DNA from 3 places in the Paenibacillus sp. 7516 genome. Region 1 is predicted to be linked to each of the others. Evidence: riboswitches for the same ligand, from Rfam matches in the RefSeq annotation. Region 1 holds a riboswitch; each other region holds the start of a gene.
What was found. Region 1 has a riboswitch for cyclic di-AMP ahead of CHI14_RS28305 (3D domain-containing protein). Riboswitches for the same ligand answer to the same signal wherever they lie in the genome.

Region 2: it holds a riboswitch for cyclic di-AMP, as region 1 does, so the genes downstream of both, CHI14_RS08385 (C40 family peptidase) here and CHI14_RS28305 (3D domain-containing protein) in region 1, are expected to answer to the same signal.
Region 3: it holds a riboswitch for cyclic di-AMP, as region 1 does, so the genes downstream of both, CHI14_RS00710 (3D domain-containing protein) here and CHI14_RS28305 (3D domain-containing protein) in region 1, are expected to answer to the same signal.

What each region holds. Positions count from the first base shown of each region.
Region 1 is NZ_NPBI01000046.1:13,738-16,864, forward strand. It holds gene CHI14_RS28295 (HD domain-containing protein) at 1-73, shown strand, start outside; gene CHI14_RS28300 (TatD family hydrolase) at 384-1,154, shown strand; cyclic di-AMP (ydaO/yuaA leader) riboswitch at 1,397-1,650, shown strand; gene CHI14_RS28305 (3D domain-containing protein) at 1,922-3,106, shown strand.
Region 2 is NZ_NPBI01000007.1:243,133-246,259, reverse strand. It holds gene CHI14_RS08400 (hypothetical protein) at 1-140, shown strand, start outside; gene CHI14_RS08395 (hypothetical protein) at 259-477, shown strand; gene CHI14_RS08390 (carboxymuconolactone decarboxylase family protein) at 604-933, shown strand; gene CHI14_RS08385 (C40 family peptidase) at 1,014-1,478, opposite strand; cyclic di-AMP (ydaO/yuaA leader) riboswitch at 1,484-1,615, opposite strand; tRNA gene CHI14_RS08380 (tRNA-Leu) at 1,978-2,062, shown strand; gene CHI14_RS08375 (alkaline phosphatase family protein) at 2,378-3,127, shown strand, end outside.
Region 3 is NZ_NPBI01000002.1:136,971-140,097, reverse strand. It holds gene CHI14_RS00715 (polysaccharide deacetylase family protein) at 1-739, shown strand, start outside; gene CHI14_RS00710 (3D domain-containing protein) at 870-1,544, opposite strand; cyclic di-AMP (ydaO/yuaA leader) riboswitch at 1,547-1,746, opposite strand; gene CHI14_RS00705 (amino acid ABC transporter ATP-binding protein) at 2,010-2,735, opposite strand; gene CHI14_RS00700 (ABC transporter substrate-binding protein/permease) at 2,722-3,127, opposite strand, start outside.

The DNA.
Region 1 (3,127 bases):
GTACTATCCGCAAGACAAGGTGGACGCCATCATTCACGAGCTGCCCTCTCATATTCGCCCATACTTCTCATGATCATGAATTGAGCCGTGGGGAGTAAAATATTTACAAATTAGCTATGACAGAAAGAGTTTCTACTTCGAGATATTATCATGATACAGTAATCTGCTTTAATGGAGAGTATATGTAGATCGACATAATTTTGTAATGTACACTTTTTTTGAACAAATTGAGATCATAAGGGCTCCTATATATAGTAGAAATTGAATTTGGTAATTCCACATGTTGTACTCTGAAAAATCAATGATGATGATAAAATGGGTGCATTTTATAGGATTTTGATTGGGATAGAAAACAGTTATTCGACAGGAAGGGAGAAATACAAATGATGTTATTCGACACACATACACACCTGGACGCACCGCAATTCGACGAGGACCGCGAGGAGATGATTCAACGTGCTGTAGACGCCGGGGTTGGCCGTATGATCAATGTCGGTTTCAACCGGGAGACCATTCCATCCACGATGAAGCTTGCCGAAACGTATGATTTTATATATGCTGCTGTAGGCTGGCATCCTCAGGATGCCATTACGATGCAGGAGGGCGATCTCGAGTGGATTGCATCTCTGTGCAAACATGAAAAAGTCGTTGCCATAGGCGAGATTGGCCTGGATTATTATTGGGACACTTCACCCAAGGATGTGCAGCATCGTGTATTAAGACAACAGATCGGACTGGCTCGTGAACTTAACATGCCTATTGTCATTCATAATCGCGATGCTCATGAGGATATTGTCAAAATTTTGCGTGAAGAGAAAGCTGGCGAAGTCGGGGGTGTGATGCACTCTTTCTCAGGAAGCTGGGAAACGGCAAAACTCTGTCTGGATCTAGGGTTCCATCTATCCTTCGGTGGACCAATTACGTTCAAAAACGCCAAGCAGCCGAAAGAGGTACTGGCGAAGGTGCCAATGGACCGATTTTTCATCGAAACCGACTCCCCATATCTTACACCACATCCTTATCGTGGAAAACGAAATGAAACAGCGCATGTACGTCTGGTTGCAGAAGCAGCTGCGGAAATTAAAGGCATTTCGGTAGAGGAAATTGCTGCAATAACAACCAAAAATGCCATGGAACGATTTGGTATTCGTTAAAAAACGAAGCAAATGCGGTGAAAAAGAGAGGTAGACGGAGCGAATTTGCTTTTTGATCCAAATAAATGAAGAATATTACAATATTTTAACCAAATATTTAGAAAAACGTACTTGAACAACGCTTTACAACATGCATCGAAACAGGATATCATCTTTTCAGTGAATTGTTGTGCGGAAAATTGGACAGATGTTCGGGGGATGAACAAAGGGACACTTTCCGATGACACAACAATACTTTTCATGAACCGATCTCGCTGAGTCTCCGTTAACGGAGAGCGGGGGAACCAATAGGGCTTAAACATCAGTGTAAGCAGCTGATGCGCATCGTTCGCTGACCCAAAAGCAGCGGATGCATTTGCGAAGCGCTATTTGATTTCTTCTTTGGGTCTCGGGGTGAATTCAAGGGCATCCGCCATGAGCGGGTGACCGGAGATAGGGCGGCTCTCTTTCGCCCGAACCCGACAGCTAACCTCGCAAGCGGAAAAAGAGAGGCAACCTCGTGCATGAATTTCCGATATTCAAAATCATTCGGAAGCCACGAAAGAGTTCCTCTGACACTCTTTCTTTGGCTTTTTTGTTTTTGAATAAAAGAAATAAGGTCATCATACGGTAAGAATTCAGGTGGTGACATCATGTTGCGAAGAGTGGTTCATGGTGCAGAACCGGTCATTGAGATAACGGTCAGTTCTGTAGAAAATTTGGTATAGTCGCGTCAAAGACATCATGCATTAACTTTAGACGGCGAGGCTATGAAGGAGGACGGAGAAGTGGGCACATTCCAACCAGAAGAGACCCATGAGTCACGATCATCCAGTAAGTCTTACGCGTTGCGGTGGAAGCATGAGAACATGCGTCAAATGGCACTGATCGCTATTTTCTCAATCGCGCTTACAATCATGATCTTGTTAGTCGTTTACGGTCAAGCCGGGAAACAAATTTCGCTGGTTATTGATGGCAAAGCTCAAGCGGTAGAGACTCGTACAGGAATGCTTCAAGAAATGCTGGAGGAGCAATCAATCACAGTCAGCCCCCATGATGAGGTATCCATGCCTTTGAACGGGGCAATCGCAGATGGAGACCGCATTGTTATTGAGCGGGCCGTTCCAGTCAACATTACGGCAGACGGAGACACCAAGACTCTGTATACAACCGATTCATCGGTAGAAGATGCAATTCAGAAATCTGGAATTGAAGTTGCCAGTGAGGATAAGGTTTATCCTGCGCTCGCAACACCAATCAAGGCAGATATGAAAATTCGCGTAGTGCGTGTAACAAAGCGTACAGTGGAAGTGGAACAGCCGATTGCGTACAAAGTAATCAAAACGGCTGACCCTAGCTTGTACAAAGGTGACAATCGCGTCATCGTAAACGGCAAAGAAGGTACACTTGTACAGCATATCGAAAAGGTGTTTCAGGATGGAGAATTAGTCTCCAAAAAGATGGTGGGCAAATCGGTATCGACCAACCGTGTCGATAAAGTTATTGCTGTCGGAACCAAAGCAAAACCTGTTGTGAAGCAGCCGGAGATTCAGACGGTATCGGCCCAAACCTCCACAGCAAAGAAAGAAACGACAACGAACTCGAAGAAAACCGCTGCATCAGGCAGCAAAGTGATTACCGTCTCAGGCACTTCTTTTAAATATTCCAAAGTACTTAAAAATGTATCGATGACTGCGTACTCTTCTGAAGAGCCTGGCATTGGTACAAAAACAGCTTCCGGTACCCGGGTAACCGAAGGACGGACCATTGCGGTCGATCCAAAAGTGATTCCGATCGGCTGGTGGGTGTACATTGAGGGACTCGGCTTCCGTCGTGCGGAAGATACCGGCGGTGCCATTAAAGGCAACAAAATCGATGTATATTATGACAGTGTAAAGCATGCCCTGAATTTCGGACGTAAGAAAGGCAAGACGGTATATGTGATCGGTCCAGTTAAGCCGGAAGCGAACTAAAATCGTTTTACTTTGAAATGG
Region 2 (3,127 bases), on a different contig from region 1:
TGTGTGAAGAGTTGTCCTTCGCTTGGAAAGAACAATTTACACCACATCAAGTGGAGTACCTTGAAGAACGTGTGATGTCCGCCAAAGTGCTTGATTTTTGGTTCGAGAAGAACGACAGCAAAGAGCACGCGCAGCGGTAACTTTCAGTCGGGATATTTTTCGAATGACATAACAGTCCAATACAGTCACGTGAGACCTAAATGACTCTTCATTTAGGTCTCTTTTTGTAAACTATTTTGGAATATAGGAGCCATAGACATGATAAGTGATGCAGAATTGGATGCACTGCGTTTATCGGGTGAAAAAGTAAGAGTGGTACGGGATGGTCTGGAATCGAACGATGTGACCGGGATTGTCGTTGCATGGGATGGGGAACAGGTACTTATCCGTCGTCAGAACAGACGTGTGGTCAAGCTGGACCGCAGCTATCGCTATCAGCTCTTTAGCGAGCCGCGCCAAAGTCCGGCTGATGAATAGAGTCCACTCTGGAGACGGATGCATGGAATTACCATGGTTGGTTTGGCATAATTCCGCCGCTCGGGAGAGAAGATAGGTACAGCGAGAATTCGTAAACTTATCAGCCGAGAGGATGTGCGGGTAGCCATGACATTGATGAATGATAAGGTACATGCCTACAAGGATCAGATTGGAGAATTAAGTGATGTGTTGCCTGGCGTAGTCAAAGCGTATCACGATTTTACGGGTGAATGCTTTCAGTCAGGTGCCATCGATGCCAAAACCAAGCAGCTGATTGCCCTCGGCATCGGATTGTTTGCTAATAACGAAGTATGTACGTTTTACCACGTAGAAGAGGCCCGTGCGAAGGGAGCAACCGATCAGGAGATTATGGAGACGGTTGCGGTAGCCGGAGCGGTTGGCGGCGGTCACGCGCTGTCTCAAGGTGCAATGCGTGTGCAAAAAGCATTGCACTAGGTTCGTTCGGTAGTTGAGTTTAAATAATAAGACAGCAAAACAGGCTCTGGAATGATCCAGAGCCTGTTTTGCTGTCTAACTTATATTTTTCCAAGCATCTTGTTATACATAAACTGTCCGGTCACCCGGCGCGCTGTTACATAGCGGTCACTGAAATAGGGATTCGACATTTTGGTGATGCTGACACCTTTACTGCTGGAAGCATGAGCGAATTGTCCGCCCCCGATGTATACGCCTGTATGCGAAATGCCACTGCCTGAAGTGTTGAAGAATACCATATCACCTGTGCGCAGATTGGCTTTGGATACCGGAGTACCTGCCTTGGCTTGCTGCTGTGAAGTACGTGGCAATTCAATGCTATATTTTTGGAAGATATATCTCATAAATCCAGAGCAATCAAACCCGGCCAGCGTTGTGCCGCCCCACTTGTAAGGTATTCCATTCATGTTGTTAACGACGGTGTTGATACTGCTCGCCTCAGTGCTTGCTGCACCAGATGTAAATAGAACGGCTGCGCCAAAAATAGAAATGATCAGTTTTTTCAAAATGAATGTTCTCCCTTCGATGCCTACGGAGTTAGCTAAGGGTTCGGTAGAAGGTTCCCTATATTTCCTATGTATAAGAATAATTCACCCAAAATGGTTCCCCCGTTTTCAAACATGAAACTCGGCAAATGAATAATTAATATTTTGTAACCTTTTGAAACTATATTGCATAAATGCGTAATTGTCAAACCTTTCTTCCTTCTGCAATGTTAACGGAATTCAAGACTTTTTGTGGAAAGTTGTAGTTCTCCATGTTTATTTATGATGACAAAAACGTAATTTGTGTTTCATCGGCACATAAATTGGACAAATAAGTAAATTGGAGTCGAAGAGGATAGTAAGGTTCATTCTCAACAGAAAAAGTCAGGTCTCGACCAGATTTTATAAGTTTCGGTTATCGTAGGTCTAATAATTTTCAATTTAATTGTTGACACCTTAAATTTCACATGATATATTATTTCTTGTCGCCGCGATAGATTATCTCGGAGATATGCCATATGCGGTCGTGGCGGAATTGGCAGACGCGCACGGTTCAGGTCCGTGTGGGCTAACCCCCCGTGGAGGTTCGAGTCCTCTCGACCGCATCAATTCATACATGAGGTTTCTGATCTGCTTTTTCTGGCAGATTGGGAACCTTTTTGTTTTTTTATACATTAGAGATGCTGCTGTTCATCAAATGAGAAAAACAAAATAGCTGTATGCAAGTCGAGCTTCTGTTTGGAGCGCCGGCTGAAAAAGGATTTTGTTGAACAACAGGCACTTCTTCAGGTCCCATTGCCTCTTGGCAAAAAGCACCTCGAATAACCCCAAGATTTCCAAGACAGAATGTACATAAATGGGGTGAATTGTCTATGAGGAAAAAAGGGATTCGGATATTACCTTGGATCTTGTTATTGGCCATGCTTATCGGATGTCAGAGCTCGAAACCTAAAGAACAGGATTTGATGCGGATAAATTCCGCTAATGGTAACAATGCGAAAAAAGTCATTTTCCTGATGGTGGACTCTTTAATGTATCAGGCGATCGACGAAGGAATCGGCAAGCAGGATCTTCCTGCCTTACAATTCCTGATCAAACACGGGCAATATTATAAAAACCTGGTCAGTTCTTTTCCCACGATGTCCGTCACGATTGACAGCTCCTTGCTTACCGGTGCATATTCGGACCTTCACCGTGTGCCGGGTTTGACTTGGTATTCTGCGGACAACAAAAAAATGATCATGTACGGAACTGGCCCGACGGAAGTGCTCAAACAAGGAGTGCATCCGGTAGTGACGGATGCTCTAATTCATTTAAACGGGAGTCATTTGAACAGAAATTTACCTACGATCTATGAGGATCTTGCCCGGCAAGGATTAAAGTCGGGTTCAATCAATGGCCTGATATATAGGGGGATGTCCGCTCAAAAGCTGTCGATACCTCAATGGATTCAGGCAGCTGCTTCTTTACCCAAAGAGATTGATGTGAAAGGGCCGGATTTACTGTCCCTGGGTGCCTTGTCTAATCCGTTTCAAGGGATTAAAGACTTGCCGGATGGTCTAACGAAGCGAATGGGGATTCATAATGAATTTGCGATTGAAGCCTTAAAATATTTAATTCAATCCAATAAATTACCGGATTTTTTGTTTGTCTATTTACCGGATTTAGAT
Region 3 (3,127 bases), on a different contig from region 1:
AAGCTATTCACCTGGACAACTGCTGGCAAAACCCGTTCCAGAGAGCATGCCTGCTGCAAAGCCGGATCTATCTGAGGATGAACAGCTGACACTGGGTCAGCTAAGGCAGAAATATGCCGATACGTTCAAGACCAACGGACCTTCGACGAGACAGGTAGCACTGACTTTTGATGATGTACCTGATCCGCGCTTCACTCCGCAGGTATTGGATATTTTAAAGAAATATAATGTAAAAGCGACCTTTTTTATTGTTGGCAATCGCGCAGAGAAACATCCCGACCTCGTCAGACGGATCGTTAGGGAAGGTCACATTGTTGGGAACCACAGTTACAACCACCCTGAATTCAGTAAGCTGTCTTTGAATGCTTTTCGCAAACAAATTCTACATACCGGTGACATTATTCGTAAACTGACCGGGTATACACCAAAAATGATTCGTCCTCCATACGGGGACATTAATGAGAAACAGCTGCAATGGGCCGCAAGACAGCAATACAGCATCGTCAACTGGAATGTGGATTCGCTGGATTGGAAAGGCCTCAGTAAAGAGCAAGTGAAGCAGAATGTTTTATCTGCAGTCAAGCCAGGCTCCATCATTCTTCAACATGCGGGCGGAGGCGTGGGCTCCAATCTGTCCGGTACCATTGGAGCACTTCCGGAGATTATAGATGAACTGCGATGCAGGGGCTTCAATCTGGTGACTTTGGACGAAATGCTGCAATTGCCAAAAAGCAAATAATACACGGCTTAGTAGAGACGAAACACACAAGTTATGGAACTACCAATCTTGCGCGTTTTAATAAAGAAAAAGGGTACCCTTATTTCACGTTAATCGTGTCGTAAAGGCACCCTTTTGTTGGCGCTGATACTTATTTCAAGATATAAAGTTCAACATCCTGAAAACCGAATGTACTCACAGACTTCTGGCTCCCAGGAATGAAAATATCAATTCGTTTCCCTTTGATCGCTCCACCGATATCCCGGGCAGTCGCCACAAATGCCTGCTTAGGCAGTCCCGGATGGGAATGGCCTGTAACAAGAACCTTCGTACCCAGTGGGATCACACTAGGGTCTACAGCAATCGTGCCGAGCTCAAGTGCATTACCGAAGTAATCAACGGGACCCCATCCACCATTTTCGGAAGCGGCTGCAGAGTACGCTGTTGCTTTCACATCAATGGACTTACTGTAGTCAAACGTTTTGCCCCAGGCTTGAACGACTTTATCGTCAGCATTCACATCAAGGCTAGCTGTCGTAATCGTCTTTGCCCCCGTAGAGCTCTTCGCTGCTGGAACAGCTGAGGCCGTGTTTGCTTTTCCAGGAATCGTAATTTTCAAACCACCATAAATGTTGTAAGGTGAAATATCACTGTTTGCTTTGACCAGTGTGTTCAGTCCAACTCCATATTTTTTCGATAAGGTATAGAAGGTATCCCCCTCTTTGGCCACGTGAACAGAATCAGCGTGAGCTGGAACGGCCTGAATGAGCATTGCTGCTGTCAGCAGGGCTGCTGCTGTTTTGGCTATAGTTCTCTTCTTAATCATGGTCTTCCTCCCTCATTGTGCCTGCGAAGTTAGTTGTCGGATTCGGATGGAGGAAACCACCCTATAGGTCTCTGTTACATTCGTCTTGCGTTATGTACCCCTAATTCACCCCAAGCAGCGTGCGTTTCAATCTTCCCCTCCACGGTCTGCATCATTACATCCTCCACACTTCCTCCTCAGGAAGTTTCGGCAGGAACAATATATCACAATTTTGTAACCAGGGTCCGTAGTAAATGTTACCAACTGTCTTAAACAACACATTATGCTGCTTAGAAATAAGGATTTTTCTTATTAAAGAGCGATCAAGCGGCTCTGAAATGATGACAGAAACGTTACTTTTACGGCACTGGATACTTATCCATGCACAAAAAACAACCCTGCTAACGTGACGTCAGCAAGGTTGTTTGATTTCGTTCTTTGTTCTTCTATTTGAATCCGGTTCACTGACTGGAACGTGCTCAAAGACTATGACAAGACTTTACCGAGGAAGTCACGCGTACGTGGATGCTTAGGTTGACCAAATACTTCATCTGGGGTCCCCTCTTCCACAATTACACCGCCATCCATAAAGATGATGCGATCACCAACTTCACGGGCGAAGCCCATCTCGTGGGTAACAATAACCATAGTCATGCCGCCTTCAGCCAGGCGTTTCATTACGTCGAGTACTTCACCAACCATTTCAGGGTCGAGTGCAGACGTCGGCTCGTCAAACAGCATCACATGCGGCTGCATCGCAAGCGCTCTGGCAATGGCAATCCGCTGCTTCTGTCCACCCGACAGCTGACTCGGATAAGCATCTTTTTTATCTAATAACCCGACGGTTTTGAGCAAGTCTGCGGCGATCTGCTTGGCTTCCTGTGCAGTCTGCTTTTTGACTTTGATCGGGGCAATGGTAATGTTTTGCTCGACGGTTTTATGCGGAAACAGATTAAAGTGCTGGAACACCATCCCCATTTTCTCCCGCGTTGCATTAATGTTGTGTTTGGGATCCGTGATCGATACGCCTTCGAAATTAATCTCACCTGAAGTAGGCTGCTCCAACAGGTTAAGACAGCGAAGGAAGGTACTTTTGCCTGATCCTGAAGGACCAATCACGACAACGACCTCGCCCTTGCCAATCGTGACATCTATGCCTTTAAGTACTTCGTTTTTGTCGTAGGATTTGTGTAATTGTCTAACGTCTATCACTTGCACTCAACTTCCTTTCCAGTCGACCCAGCAGCTTGGACAAAATAAATGTCAATACAAAGTATATGGCTGCTGCAATAAGGAACGGATTCATTCCTTGGTACGTAATGTTTTTGACTACACTTGCCTGATACATGATATCAACCATACCAATAACCGAGATAATGGACGATTCCTTGATAATGGTTACAAATTCATTACCGATGGCAGGCAGTACAGCTTTGAAAGCCTGTGGCAAAATAATAAATCTCATGGCCGCAGCTCTACCCATCCCAAGCGAACGGGCTGCTTCCAATTGACCGCGGTCAACTCCTTGAATCCCTGCACGGAAGATCTCTGCAAGGTAAGCACCACTGTTGATGGAGAGTGTGATAATACCGGCTTGAAGAGCC